DNA from 2 places in the Actinomadura chokoriensis genome. Region 1 is predicted to be linked to the other one. Evidence: riboswitches for the same ligand, from Rfam matches in the RefSeq annotation. Region 1 holds a riboswitch; the other holds the start of a gene.
The links. A riboswitch is a leader RNA that binds a small molecule or an ion and turns the genes downstream of it on or off. The one in region 1 is predicted to bind glycine.

Region 1 (7,536 bases):
CCGCGATCGCGACGAACACCGCGTCGACGGACGCGCGGCCCTTCTCCGTCCAGTAGACGTCGCTGAGATGCAGGATCAGCGCGAACTCGTCCAGGACGAGCGCGGAGCCCATGCCGAACACGACGGCGGCGGCGACGCTGAGGCCGGTGTAGGCGTCCGGGACGGCGAGGCTCCCGACCCCGCCCGCCAGCATCAGCACCACGCCGAACACGACATGGTGGATGTGCAGGTCGCCGACCGTCACGTTGCTGAACCACCAGCGCACGTCCGCCCGGATCAGCCGCACGTTGACCCGCGTCAGCATGAACGTCACCAGGAACGCGACGAAGAAGCCGAACAGCGGAAGCCGCCCGGTCGCCAGGATCCGCTCGTCGAACATCTCGATCATCTGCCCCCCGCTGCCTCCATGATGCACCGTGACATGCGCGGATATCGTTGGACCCGGCCGATCAACGACGATCGAGGAGAACATCACCGTGAGCCGCACCGTGGACCGCTGCGACCCGGGCTACCGGGCGTGGATCGCCGAGGCGATCCGGCTGGTCGACGCCGACGCCAACCGCAGCGCGGACACGCACCTGCACGTGTTCCCGCTGCCGCCGGAGTGGGGCATCGACCTGTACCTGAAGGACGAGTCCGTCCACCCGACGGGTTCGCTGAAGCACCGGCTCGCGCGGTCGCTGTTCCTGTACGGGCTGGCCAACGGCTGGATACGGCAGGACACGACGATCATCGAGGCGTCCAGCGGGTCCACGGCGGTGTCGGAGGCGTACTTCGCGCGGCTGCTCGGCCTGCCCTTCACCGCGGTGATGCCCGCCTCGACCAGTCCGGAGAAGATCCAGCTGATCGAGTTCTACGGGGGCCGCTGCCACCTGGTGGACGACCCGTCCGCGATCTACGACGAGTCGCGGCGGCTCGCGGCCGAGTGCGGCGGGCACTTCATGGACCAGTTCACCTACGCCGAGCGCGCGACGGACTGGCGCGGCAACAACAACATCGCCGAGTCGATCTTCGAGCAGATGCGGCTGGAGCGGTTCCCCGAGCCGTCCTGGATCGTGGTCGGCGCGGGCACCGGCGGGACGTCCGCGACGATCGGCCGGTACGCGCGCTACCAGCGGTTCCAGACGCGGCTCGCGGTCGTCGACCCGGAGGGCTCGGCGTTCCACGGCTCGTTCGCCGACGGCGACCCGGAGCGGACGGCGGCGGGCTCGCGGATCGAGGGCATCGGCCGGCCCCGCGTCGAGCCGTCGTTCCTGCCGACGGTCATCGACCGGATGATCCGGGTGCCGGACGCGGCGTCCATCGCGGCGATGCGCTGGACGAGCGCGGTCAGCGGCCGCAACGTCGGCGGCTCGACCGGCACCAACATGTGGGGCGCGGCGGAGCTGATCGCGGAGATGCGGGCGCGCGGCGAGCGCGGCAGCGTCGTCACGCTGATCTGCGACGGCGGCGAGCGCTACGCCGGCACCTACGGGTCGGACGCGTGGCTCGGCGGGCAGGGCCTCGACATAGCGCCCTTCCTGGCCGCGCTGGACGGCTTCCTGAAGACGGGCGAGATGCCCGCTATCCCGTGACCGTGACCGGGTTCACCAGGTCGGCGTAGATCAGCAGGCCGCCCATGACGATCAGCACGACCGCCATCACGTACGTCACCGGGAGCGCCTTGGCGACGTCCACGTAGCCGGGGTCGGGCCTGCGGAAGACCTTGGCGAACGCCTTCTTGACCGCCTCCAGCAGGGCGCCGGCGATGTGGCCGCCGTCCAGCGGCAGCAGCGGGATGAGGTTGAACAGCCCGACCGCGAGGTTCAGCGACCCGAGCAGCATGACGAAGAACGACACCTTCTCGGCGGCGGTGTAGTCCTGGGAGGCGGCGACCTCGCCGCCGATCCGGCTGACGCCGACGACGCCGACCGGGCCGTTCGGGTCGCGCTTCTCATCGCTGAACGCGGCGTTCCAGACGCCGACCATCTTCTGCGGCATCCGCACCAGCGCGCCCGTGGTGCGCGCGGTCAGGTCGACCATCGTGCTCGCGACCGCGCCCGGGCCCTGCCGCTCCATCGCCTGGATCGGGGTGATGCCGAGGAACCCGACGTTGACCACCTTGTCGTGGTCCTTGAGGTCGTACATCTGGTTGCGGGTGATCGGGACGTTCAGCTTCACGTCCTGCCCACCGCGCTCGACGGTCATCGGGACCGTCCTGCCGCCGTTGTCGCGGATCAGGACCTGCAGCTTCTCGTAGTCGCCGTCGATCTTCCTGCCGTCGAACGCCACGATCCGGTCGCCGGCCTTGAGCCCGGCCTGCGCGGCCGGCGTCGGCTTCGCGTCCTTCGGGCACTCCGTCGTCTGGGACTGGCTGGCGGGCACCATGCATTCGAGGACCTCGCCGATGACCGGCTGCGACCGCATCGTGCCGATCCCCATCAGCAGGATCGCGAAGAACATCACCGAGAGCACCAGGTTCATCGCCGGGCCGCCGAACATGATGAGCAGCTTCTGCCACCACTTCTTGGCGTAGAAGACGCGGTCCTCGTCGCCGGGGCGGATCTCCTCCAGTGCGGCGCCGCGCGCCGACTCGATGAGGCCCTGCCACGGACCGGTGCTGATCTGCCGGACCTGCCCGGGGGCGTCGCCCTTGCGCGGCGGCAGCATCCCGATCATGCGGATGTAGCCGCCGAGCGGGATCCACTTGACGCCGTACTCGGTCTCGCCCTTGCGCTTGGACCACATGGTCGGGCCGAAGCCGACCATGAACTGGGTCGTCCGCACCTTGAAGAGCTTGGCGAAGGAGAAGTGGCCGAGCTCGTGCAGCGCGATGGACACCAGCAGGCCGAAGAACAGGATCAGCATCCCTGCCAGGTAGACCATCCGGCAATGCCCCTCAGCTCGGTGCACCCGCGCTCACCGCGGGTGATCTCGATGACCAAAACAGAGTACGCGAACGGCCCCGGTTCGGTTGAAGTCAACGCGTGGACGCGGCATCCCGGGCGCCTGCGAGCCCCCTTTGAGGCAGGGTGCTAAATCGTGCGCGCGTCATTGGCACGTGCCTGAATAGCCGGGCACCGCCCCACCCGCGCATCATGGGCCGATCTCACCCCCTGAGCACGGAGGTCCCCTGTGAAGCGCGGTCACGTAGGCGTGCTGGTGCTCGTGCTGGCGCTGAGCGGATGCGGCGGCTCCGACGGCGGGGACGCGGGCGCGTCGCCGCCGCCCTCACCGGCCGCCTCAGCACCGGCCTCGGCGCCGCCCGGCACGGCGCCCGGCAATACCGCCGCGACGCCGGTGCCCGAGGTGTCGCGGGCGACCGAGAGGTTCAACAACTGCATGCACGAGCAGGGGGTCGAGCTGCCGAGCCCGAACCCGTCGACCACGCCCGACAAGCAGGACCTCGAAAAGATCAAGGCGGCCCTGCGGGCGTGCGTGAAGTCGATGTCGGCGTCGCCGCCGGCGGGCTGACGGAGGGTGGTCGCAGGGCGGGGGCCGCTGCTAGATTGGCGGCCAGCCGACGACCCCGTGCGGGAGAGTCCCACGCAGCCGGTGTGGGACGCCGAAGGAGCAAATCCTCCCCGGAACCTCTCAGGCCCACGGACCGCACGGGTCAGGCGACCTCTGGAAAGCGGGGACCCGGTCCCCCGCCGAAGGTGAAAACCCGCCGCCCGGCGGCGGGTGAAGCTCTCAGGCGCAGATGACAGAGGGGGAGGCACCGCGACGCCCGGTGCGCGAGTGGGACGATGGACCACGCGCGCCCGCGACGAAGGAGCCGAACCGATGTCCGCCGACCCGTCCGCCGACCCGAAGACCACGCCGCTGCACGACGTCCACCGGGACCTCGGCGCGACCATGGTCGACTTCGCCGGGTACCTGATGCCGCTGCGCTACAAGAGCGAGACCGCCGAGCACGAGGCCGTCCGCACCGGCGCGGGGCTGTTCGACCTGTCGCACATGGGAGAGATCTTCCTGTCCGGGCCGGGCGCCGGTGCCGCGCTCGACTACGCGCTGGTCGGGAACCTGTCCTCGATGCCGGTCGGCAAGGCCCGCTACACGATGATCTGCGCGCCCGACGGTGGCGTCCTCGACGACCTGATCGTCTACCGGCTCGCCGACCGGGGGGTGGCGGGGCGTAGCCATGGGGGCGAAACACAGACCTTCATGGTCGTCGCGAACGCGGCGAACACCGCCGTCGTCCGGGACGCGCTGGTCGAGCGGGCCGCCGGCTACGAGGCCGCCGTCGACGACCGCACCGACGCCTACGGGCTGATCGCCCTGCAGGGCCCCCGCGCCCAGGAGATCCTCGAAGGCTTCACCGACGCGCCGGTCGCCGACCTCAAGTACTACGCCGTCCTCGCCGAACGCGTCGCGGGCGTCGACACCCTGATCGCCCGCACCGGCTACACGGGCGAGGACGGCTTCGAGCTCTTCGCGGACGCCTCCGACACCGCCGCGCTGTGGCGCGCGTTCGCCGCCGTGGACGGGGTCGTCCCGGCGGGGCTCGCAGCGCGCGACTCGCTGCGCCTCGAAGCGGGCATGCCGCTGTACGGCAACGAGCTGACCGCCGAGACGACGCCGTTCGAGGCGGGCCTCGGCCGGGTCGTGAAGCTGGACAAGGCCGTCGATTTCGTGGGCAAGACCACCCTGGCGGCGCAGGCGCAGACCCCGCCGGGCCGTAGGCTCGTGGGGCTGGTCGCGCGCGGGCGTCGCGCGCCGCGGAAGGGGTACCAGGTCGTCACGTCCGGCGGCACGCCGTGCGGGATCGTGACGAGCGGCGCCCCTTCCCCCACACTGGGCAGGCCGATCGCCCTGGCCTACCTCGACAGCGGCGTCGAGGACACGTCCCTGGCCGTGGACGTCCGCGGCCGCCCCGAGCCGGTGGACGTGGTCGACCTGCCCTTCTACAAGCGTTCCTGAAAGAGAGAGAATCGTGAGCGTTCCGGAGCAGCTCCGCTACAGCGAAGAGCACGAGTGGGTGTCCGGCCTCGGCGGCGAGGACGGCATCGTCACCGTCGGCATCACCGCGCACGCCGCCGACGCCCTCGGAGAGATCGTCTACCTCGAGTTGCAGCCGTCGGAGGGCGACACCGTCGAGGCGGGCGAGCCGTGCGGCGAGGTCGAGTCCACCAAGTCGGTCAGCGACCTGTACTCCCCGGTCAGCGGCGAGATCACCGCGATCAACGCCGCCGTGGTGGACGAGCCGAAGGTCATCAACGACGACCCGTACGGCGAGGGCTGGATCTTCAAGGTGCGGATCTCCGACGAGCCGGGCGACCTGCTCGACTCGGCCGCCTACGAGAAGCTGATCGAGGAAGCATGAGCCTCTACGACTCCCTCGCGACGGCCGACCCGGAGGTCGCCGAGGCCGTCGCCGCGGAGCTGCGCCGCCAGCAGTCCACGCTGGAGATGATCGCGTCGGAGAACTTCGCGCCGGTCTCGGTGCTGGAGGCGCAGGGCTCCGTCCTGACGAACAAGTACGCCGAGGGGTACCCGGGCAAGCGGTACTACGGCGGCTGCGAGTACGTCGACGTCACCGAGCAGCTCGCCATCGACCGGGCGAAGTCGCTGTTCGGCGCCGAGCACGCGAACGTCCAGCCGCACAGCGGCGCGCAGGCCAACACGGCGGTGTACTTCGCGCTGCTGCAGCACGGCGACACGATCCTCGGGCTCGACCTCGCGCACGGCGGCCACCTCACGCACGGGATGCGGCTGAACTACTCCGGCAAGACGCTGAACGTGGTCCCGTACCACGTCCGCGCGGAGGACGGCCTGGTCGACATGGACGAGGTCGCCTCGCTCGCGGCCGAGCACCGTCCGAAGATGATCGTGGCGGGCTGGTCGGCGTACCCGCGGCAGCTCGACTTCGCGGCGTTCCGGGAGATCGCCGACTCGGTCGGGGCGCTGCTCATGGTCGACATGGCGCACTTCGCGGGCCTGGTCGCGGCGGGGCTGCACCCGTCGCCCGTCCCGTACGCCGACATCGTCACCACGACCACGCACAAGACGCTCGGCGGGCCGCGCGGCGGGCTGATCCTCGCCCGCGAGGAGTACGGCAAGAAGATCAACTCGGCGGTGTTCCCCGGCATGCAGGGCGGCCCGCTGGAGCACGTGATCGCCGCCAAGGCCGTCGCTCTGAAGATCGCCGCGTCGGAGGAGTTCCGGGCCCGGCAGGCGCTCACCGTGGAGGGCGCGAAGCTGCTCGCGGAGCGGCTCCTCGCCGAGGACTCGGCCAAGGCCGGCGTGAAGGTCCTCACCGGCGGGACGGACGTCCACCTCGTCCTGGTCGACCTGGTCGACTCCGAGCTCACCGGGCGCGACGCCGAGGACCGCCTGCACGACATCGGCATCACGGTGAACCGGAACGCGGTGCCGAACGACCCGCGCCCGCCGATGGTCACCTCCGGCCTGCGGATCGGCACCCCGGCCCTCGCCACCCGCGGCTTCACCGCCGAGGACTTCGCCGAGGTCGCCGACGTCATCGCGCTGGCGCTGCAGCCGTCCTTCGACCGGGACGCCCTGTCGGCCCGGGTGAAGGCCCTGGCGGACAAGCACCCCCTTTATCCGAACCTGTGACGTCTCCGCGCCCCCTTCCGCCAGCGGGAGGGGGCGCAGCTACAACGAGGTAGCTCATGGCCATCAGTGTTTTCGACCTGTTCAAAATCGGGATCGGCCCTTCGTCGTCCCACACCGGCGGCCCGATGGCGGCGGCGCACCGTTTCGCTCGTGGCCTGGAACGCGACGGCCTGTTGGAGAAGACCGCGTCGGTGCAGGTCGTCCTCTACGGTTCGCTCGGCCTCACCGGGAAGGGCCACGGCAGCGACAAGGCCGTCATCCTCGGTCTGGAAGGCGACAAGCCCGAACTGGTCGACGTCGACCGGGTGGACGAACGCCTGGCGGCGATCCGCGAACGCGGAGCGCTGAGCCTTTTCGGCGACCACGACATTCCTTTCGTGGTCAACGAGCACCTCCACTTCGAGCGCAAGGAATCGCTTCCCGGCCACCCCAACGGCATGCGTTTCACCGCCCTTGGCGACTCCGGCGAGGAACTGCGCTCGAAGGTGTACTACTCGGTCGGCGGCGGCTTCATCGTGGACGAGAACGCCACCGGCGCCGACCGCATAAAGCCGGACGACACCGTCCTGCCGCACCCCTTCGACACGGCCGCCGACCTCCTGGACCGCTGCCGCGAAACGGGCCTGTCGATCTCGGCTCTGACGCTGGAGAACGAGAAGGCGTTCGGCCGGTCTCCGGAGGGGATCCGCGAGGGCCTGCTGAACCTCTGGCAGGTGATGCGGGCCTGCGTGACGCGGGGGTGCGCCCGCGAGGGCCTTCTGCCCGGCGGGCTGAAGGTGCGCCGCCGCGCACCGCAGCTCCACCGCCAGCTCTCCACCGAGAAGGCCTCGGATCCCCTTCACGCGATGGACTGGGTCACCCTTTTCGCCCTCGCCGTCAACGAGGAGAACGCCGCCGGGGGCCGTATCGTCACCGCTCCCACCAACGGCGCCGCCGGGATCATCCCGGCCGTCCTGCATTACTACGACCGGTTCCTGC
Region 2 (7,536 bases), on a different contig from region 1:
GTCCGGGCCCGCCTCGGCGCGCAGCGGGTGGTTCGGCAGGAACGGGGCGAGGTGCTCGCGGACGCCGATCGGGCCGACGCCGGGGCCGCCGCCGCCGTGCGGGATGCAGAACGTCTTGTGCAGGTTGAGGTGCGAGACGTCCGAGCCGAACTCGCCCGGGCGGGCCAGGCCGACGAGGGCGTTGAGGTTGGCGCCGTCCACATAGACCTGGCCGCCGGCCTCGTGCACGGCCGCGCACACGTCGGTGATCGTCTCCTCGAAGACGCCGTGCGTGGACGGGTACGTCACCATGATCGCGGCGAGCCGGTCGCGGTGCTCGCCGATCTTGGCGTGCAGGTCGTCGAGCGCGACGTTGCCGCCCTCGTCGCAGGTCACGACGACGACGCGCATGCCCGCCATGACGGCGCTGGCGGCGTTGGTGCCGTGCGCCGAGGAGGGGATCAGGCAGACGTCGCGGTGCTCCTCGCCCCGGGAGGCGTGGTAGCCGCGGATCGCGAGCAGCCCGGCCAGCTCGCCCTGGGAGCCCGCGTTCGGCTGGACGGAGACCTTCGCGTACCCGGTGATCTCGGCGAGCGCGTCCTCCAGCTCGCCGATCAGCTCCACGTAGCCGGCCGCCTGGTCGATCGGCGCGAACGGGTGGACGTTCGCGAACTCCGGCCAGGTGATCGGCTCCATCTCCGCGGTCGCGTTCAGCTTCATCGTGCAGGAGCCGAGCGGGATCATGGAGCGGTCGAGCGCGATGTCCTTGTCCTGGAGGCGGCGCAGGTAGCGCAGCATCGCGGTCTCGGAGCGGTGCGCGTGGAAGACCGGGTGGGTCAGGTAGGGGCTCTCGCGGCGCAGCGCGTCCGGGATCGCCTCGGCGGCGGTCTCCGCGGGGGCGGCGCCGAACGCCGCCAGGACGGCGGTGACGTGCTCGGGCAGCGTGGTCTCGTCGCAGGCGATCCCGACCCGGTCGGGGCCGTCCGGGCGCAGGTTGATCCCGCGCTCGCGGGCGGCGGCGACGACCTCGGCGGCCCGGCCGGGCACGCGGGCGAGGACGGTGTCGAAGAACGCGCCGTGCACGACCTCCACGCCGGCGGCGCGCAGCCCCGCGGCGATCTCGGCGGCGCGGCGGTGGGCGCGCTGCGCGATCGCGGCCAGCCCCTCGGGGCCGTGGTACACCGCGTACATGCTCGCCATCACGGCGAGGAGCACCTGGGCGGTGCAGATGTTGCTGGTGGCCTTCTCGCGGCGGATGTGCTGCTCGCGGGTCTGCAGCGCCAGCCGGTAGGCGGTCGCGCCGTCCGCGTCGACCGACACGCCGACGAGCCGTCCGGGCAGCTGCCGCTGGATGCCCTCGCCGACCGCCATGTAGCCGGCGTGCGGGCCGCCGAACCCGTAGGGGACGCCGAACCGCTGCGCGGACCCCACGGCGATGTCGGCGCCGGACTCCCCCGGCGGGCGCAGCAGCGTCAGCGCGAGCAGGTCCGCGGCCACGACGGCCTTGGCGCCGCGCTCGTGCGCCTGCGCGATGACCGGCGCGAGGTCGCGGACGGCCCCGGACGCGCCCGGGTACTGGAGCAGCACGCCGAAGAAGTCGCCGTCCGGCAGCCCGCCGGACAGGTCGGCGGTGACCACCTCGATGCCGAGCGGGACCGCGCGGGTCCGGACGACCTCGATCGTCTGCGGCAGCGCGTCGGCGTCGACGAGGAACGCCCCCGGCTCCCTGCGCTTGGACACGCGGTGCGCGAGCGCCATCCCCTCGGCGGCGGCGGTGCCCTCGTCCAGCATGGAGGCGTTCGCGACGGGCAGCCCGGTCAGGTCGGCGACCACCGTCTGGAAGTTCAGCAGCGCCTCGAGCCGGCCCTGCGAGATCTCCGGCTGGTAGGGCGTGTAGGCGGTGTACCAGCCGGGGTTCTCCAGGACGTTCCGCATGATCACGCCGGGCGTGGTCGTCCCGTGGTAGCCGAGCCCGATCATGGACGTCAGCACGGTGTTGCGGGACGCGAGCTCGCGGAGCCGGTCCAGCGCCGCGGTCTCGCTCAGCGCGGGCGGCAGGCCGAGCGGGCGGGCGGTGCGGATCGCGGCGGGGACCGCGGCGTCGATCAGCGCCTCGGCGCCGGAGTAGCCGATGGCGGCCAGCATCCGGGCCTGCTCGTCCGGGCCGGGGCCGATGTGCCGGTCGGCGAACGCCGAACGCGGATGCTGCGGCGCGGCCACGGGCGCGAAGAACTGGGCGGTCATGGAGGGCCTCCTGGCTGCTGCGGTCGCTCAGGTCCGCCGCCGGCACGGGCCGGCGGCAGGTCTCCCCCTCTGTCATCGGCACCTGAGAGCTTCACCCGCGCGGCGGGGTTTCCCCTTCGGTGAGCCGCCCTTCCCCGGCTGCGGGGATCGACGCCTGCTTTCCAGAGGTGCCTCGCCCGAGCGGTCCTTTTGCCTGAGAGGTTCCGGGGAGGTTGCCCCTTCGGCGCCCCACGCTGGCCGCGTGGGGTCTCTCCCGCACAGGGTCGACGGCATGTCCTAGGCGAAACCCTACCCAAAACCGGCTCCGGGCCGTCGTCCCGCCCCGGACACGGGTGCCGCCGCCGCCCTCCCCCGGGTCGTACCGGCCGGTACGATGTGCACACTCACCTGGGACAAGACGGACCTCGGGCCACGGGGGCGGAGATGGGGCTGCGGGGTGCACGCGCGACCGGCCGGACGCCGGCCCGGCACTCGACGCCGCGCCGCCGCTTCTGGGACGCTGATCACGATGACGGACGGTCGGGGCGGCGGTACGGCGTGACACAGACCCGCGACGGCATGGTGCGCCCGCGGCACGGCGCGACCGCCGGCGTGCCCGTCGACGAGCCCGCCCAGCCGGACCGGATCCGGCGGCCCGCCGACGCGATCAGGTTCGCCGGCTCGGTGGTGGGGCTGGCCGCGGTGATGCTGCTGGTGTCGATCGCGCAGCAGACCACGCACGGGTTGCAGACCGACATCGCGCAGGGCACCGCGCACGCGCCGCGGCTGCTGCTGACGCTGGCGACGCTGGTGTCCAGCTTCGGGGTGCTGGCGGTGCCGATCGCGTTCGCGGTCGAGCGGCTGTTCCACAAGGACGGGACGCGGGTCGCGATCGCGCTGCTGGCCGCCGTGATCGCGTTCGGCATCACCGTCGGGCTGGACGACCTGGTGGTGCGGGCGGCGCCCGGCGGCGTCCTCGACTCGCTGATCTGGGGCGGCACCGAGACCGCGCCCGTGCACACCGACATCGCGCCGGTCATCGCGTTCGTCAGCGCGGTCGGGATGGCGGGCCGCGCCCGCTGGCAGGCCGCGACCTGGACCATGATCGGGCTGGCGGCGCTGACCGGGCTGACCGCGTCCTACGCCTCCGTCGCCGCGCTCGCGGCCACCTACCTCCTCGGCCGCGCCATCGGCCACGGCACCCTGTACGCCGTCGGCACCCCGAACCCGCGCCCGACCGGGGCGGCGGTCGTCGCGTCGCTGGAGCGGCTCGGGCTGCGGCCGAAGCGGGGCGCGCGGCTGGACGAGCCGTCCGACGACACCGAGGACGGACGCCGCTACGGCGTCGTCCTGGCCTCGGGCGCCGCCGCCGGGTACGGCCCCCGCCCGCCGCTCGGCCGGAGCGCCCACGGCGAGTGGGACCTGGAGGTCCGCGTCCTGGACCGCGACCAGCAGACCGCCGGGCTGCTGTACCGGATCTGGCGGCTGCTGCGGCTGCGCGCCACCACGACCGGGCGCACGCTGCGGTCGCTGCGCCGGTCGCTGGAGCAGGAGTCGCTGATGGCGTACGCGGTGGACGCGGCGGGCGTCCGCACCCCGCGGCTCATCGGCACCTGCGAGGTCGGCACGGAGGCGGCGCTGCTGGCCTACGAGCGCGTGCCGGGGCGGCGGCTCGGCGACGTCCCGGACGAGGAGATCACCGACGATCTGCTGACCGACGTCTGGCGGCAGTTCCGGTCGCTGCAGGCGGGACGGCTCGCGCACCGGCGGCTGGAGGGCGGCGCGCTGCTCATCGGCGAGGACGGCCTCGCCTACGTCACCGACCTGCGCGCCGGCGAGACGGCGGCGGGCGACCTCGCGCTGCGGCTCGACCTGGCGCAGCTCCTCACCACGCTGGCGCTGCGGACCGGGCCGGAGCGGGCGGTGCGGACCGCCGCGGCCGTGCTGGGCGAGGAGGCCCTCGGCGCCGCGGTGCCGCTGCTGCAGCGGGTCGCGCTGTCCCGGGCGACGCGGCAGGCGCTGCGCCGCGACCGGGAGCCGCTGACCCGGATCCGGGAGCAGATCGTCCGGCTGAAGCCGGAGGTGGAGGCGGCGCCGGCCCGGCTGGAGCGGTTCCGCCCCCGGACGATCTTCAGCGTGGTGGCCCTCTCGTTCGCCGCCTACATCGTCATTCCGCAGGTGACGAGCCTGGACGTCGGCTACCTGGCGGCCACGGCGAGCTGGCACTGGGTCGTCGCGGCCCTCGGCGCGGCCGCGCTGAGCTACGTCGCGGCGGCGTTCATGCTGATGGGCTTCGTCCCGGAGCGCCTGCCGCTGGGCCGGACGGTCCTGGTGCAGGTCGCCGCGTCGTTCGTGAAGCTCGTCGCCCCGGCCGCCGTGGGCGGCGTGGCCGTCAACACCCGCTACCTGCAGCGCTCGGGGGTGCGCCCCACCCTCGCGGTGGCGAGCGTCGGCGCGTCCCAGCTGGTCGGGATGGTCACGCACATCCTGCTGCTGGTGCTGTTCGGGTTCCTCACGGGCTCCTCCACGAAGGCGACGCAGGACCTGGCCCCGTCGCGCACGATCGTGATCGCCGTCCTGGTGCTCGGCCTCGTGGCCGGCCTGGCGCTGACGGTCCCGCGCGTCCGCCGCGTCGTCACCTCGCGGCTGAAGAGCATGTTCTCGGGCGTGGTGCCCCGCCTGGTGGACGTCCTGCAGTCCCCGAAGAAGCTGTTCACGGGCATGGGCGGCACGCTGCTGCTCACCCTGGCCTTCGTGCTGTGCCTGGACGCGTCGATCCGCTCGTTCGGCGGCTCGCTGCCGTGGACGACCGTGGTCCTGGTCTTCCTCACCGCGAACGCGGTGGGTTCCGCCGCGCCGACACCGGGCGGGCTGGGGGCCGTGGAGGGCGCCCTCACCCTGGCGCTGACGATCTCGGGCCTGTCCGCGGAGACCGCGACGTCGGCGGTCCTGCTCTACCGGCTCTTCACCCTCTGGCTGCCGGTGCTGCCCGGCTGGGGGGCGTTCACCTACCTGCAGCGCAAGGAGTCGCTCTGACCGTCAGCCGGTGCGGCGCGCGCGCCGCCGGTTGGCGAGCTCATCGTGGGGGTGTTCGGGAGGGTCCGCGGCGGCCCGCTCACCGGGCAGCTCCGCGAGACTGCCCTCCACCTCCTGCCAGACCCGGCCGAGCGCTATGCCGAACACGCCCTGCCCGCCCTGGAGCAGGTCGACGACCTCGTCCGCCGACGTGCACTCGTAGACGCTGACGCCGTCGCTCATCAGCGTGATCTGCGCGAGGTCCTGGACACCGCGGTCGCGCAGGTGCGTCACGGCCGTCCGGATCTGCTGCAGCGACACTCCCGTGTCGAGCAGCCGCTTCACGACCTTGAGCACCAGGATGTCGCGGAAACTGTACAGCCGCTGGCTGCCCGACCCCTGCGCCGCGCGCACGCTGGGCTCCACCAACCTCGTCCGCGCCCAGTAGTCGAGCTGCCGGTAGGTGATCCCCGCCGCGGCGCACGCCGTCGGGCCGCGGTAGCCGACATCCTCCGGCGGCACCGACACCTGCGTGTCGAAGAGCAGCCCCTGCTCTCCGGCACGGCGGGACGCCATGTGCCTGTCGGGGGTCGCCTTGCCCTCGCCGCTGCTCACCGCCACGCGGACCTCCGGCTTCTATCATCCCGTGGCGGTTCGTCAAGGGGGTTTGACGAATTACACCACGGGTGTTCCACCAGCACGGTAGGTGCCGGTCAGGGTGTGGTCAACGTTCACCGTCGGCGCGTCGCATGCCCGGATGAACCGGCTTCACGTGGGCAAACTGCGCACCTCCGCCACCTACGCACTCCTACCCCGATGCGCCGCCGCCAAAAACCACCAGGTCCAGGACGATGCGCGCATTTATTACACCCCTCCCCCAATACCACCCGCACCCAGCACCCCCAGGCCACGCCCCTGTAACCCCACCGCCCCCAACCCACCCCCGAGACCACCCACCTCGCGCACCGCTCCGGCCCAGGAGCGAGCGCGCGCTATCGGGACCGCGAGTTCCCGATGACTGCGTCCCAAGGTCCACATGACGGTCAGTGACCATGGCGGGAAACCCGGCCTGCGAGCACGCTCTCCCGCCCGAATCACCAGCGGAGCTCACAGTGGGCGCTGCCCCGCGCGGTGCCTGGCCTGTCCGGCGAGCTGAGCCGGGAGGGGGTGCGGGGGCGGAGCCCCTGCATCGGGGGTGCCAGGGGGTCGTCTCCCTGGGCGGGCACAGGGCGCGCGAGAGCGGGGAAGCAGCTCGCTGCGACCACACCTCTCCCGAGCAGCGGCCTATCCGGCGCGGCCGAAGTCCTCCGGGGAGATCGTGTCGAGGAACTCGCGGAACTTCTCGACCTCGTCCTCCTGCTCGTCGGGGATGGCGACGCCGGCCTCTTCGAGGACGTCCTCGCTGGCGAAGATCGTGGCGCCGGTGCGCAGTGCCAGGGCGATGGAGTCGGAGGGGCGGGCGCTGACCTCGACGCCGTTGGAGAAGATCAGGTCGGCGAAGAAGATGCCCTCGCGCAGGGCGGTGATGTTCACGGTGCGGAGCTGGACGCTGAGGGCGTCCAGGACGTCGCGGAACAGGTCGTGGGTCAGCGGCCGGGCGGGCAGCACGCCCTGCTGCGCGAAGGCGATCGCGGTCGCTTCGACCGCCCCGATCCAGATGGGCAGGTAGCGGTCGCCCTCCGTCTCCTTCAACAGGACGATCGGCTGATTGGAGGGCATCTCGACCCGGACGCCGACGACCTCCATCTGCTTCACAGCGGCTCCCTGCCGGTTCTCGGTGTCTCGATCACCATTCGCAGCGGATCGACTCCTGACCGAACCATGTAGCCAACGTACACCCAGGGTCGGACAGCTCGTCCTGCCGCAGGTGGGGGAATATCCTGCGCGGCGGCCATGATCAGTGGTCGAGGCTTTCGCGGAGCCCCGCGCTGACCAGCGCGGAGTGCAGGCCGACCGACAGCGCGGCGATCTCCCGGGCGGTCTCGGCGGCCTCCTCGTGGGCGCCGCGGCTGCGGCGGCGCAGCTGCGGGGCGACCACCTGCTCGATCAGGCCGACCTGCCGGTCGGCGGCGGCCTTGACGGCGCGCAGGTGCCGGACCTCGAAGCCGAACTCGCCGAGCGCGGCGGCGATCCGGCAGATGCCGAGGGCCTCGCCCTCGTAGTGGGCGCCGGTGCGGTGGACGAGGCCGTACTCCTCCAGGCGGGCGAGCAGCGCCTCGTCGATCCCGGCGCCGTCGAGGAGCTGGCGGCGGGTGAGCCGGACGGCCGGGTCCGGGGCGGTGGTGTCGGCGGCGACGAGGGTGCGGGGGCGGCGCCGGG

Region 2: another riboswitch for glycine. It lies ahead of gcvP (aminomethyl-transferring glycine dehydrogenase); the one in region 1 lies ahead of gcvT (glycine cleavage system aminomethyltransferase GcvT).

Annotation. Positions count from the first base shown of each region.
Region 1 covers NZ_BAAAMW010000001.1:434,374-441,909, forward strand. Annotated here, with positions in the region: gene ABFX46_RS02060 (hypothetical protein) at 1-388, opposite strand, end outside; gene cds1 (L-cysteine desulfhydrase Cds1) at 477-1,574, shown strand; gene ABFX46_RS02070 (M50 family metallopeptidase) at 1,564-2,865, opposite strand; gene ABFX46_RS02075 (hypothetical protein) at 3,115-3,453, shown strand; glycine riboswitch at 3,504-3,599, shown strand; glycine riboswitch at 3,604-3,692, shown strand; gene gcvT (glycine cleavage system aminomethyltransferase GcvT) at 3,766-4,902, shown strand; gene gcvH (glycine cleavage system protein GcvH) at 4,916-5,305, shown strand; gene ABFX46_RS02090 (serine hydroxymethyltransferase) at 5,302-6,558, shown strand; gene ABFX46_RS02095 (L-serine ammonia-lyase) at 6,615-7,536, shown strand, end outside.
Region 2 covers NZ_BAAAMW010000007.1:27,592-35,127, reverse strand. Annotated here, with positions in the region: gene gcvP (aminomethyl-transferring glycine dehydrogenase) at 1-2,223, opposite strand, end outside; glycine riboswitch at 2,283-2,394, opposite strand; glycine riboswitch at 2,395-2,489, opposite strand; gene ABFX46_RS17035 (lysylphosphatidylglycerol synthase transmembrane domain-containing protein) at 2,761-5,238, shown strand; gene ABFX46_RS17030 (MerR family transcriptional regulator) at 5,242-5,838, opposite strand; gene ABFX46_RS17025 (bifunctional nuclease family protein) at 6,502-6,972, opposite strand; gene ftsR (transcriptional regulator FtsR) at 7,115-7,536, opposite strand, start outside.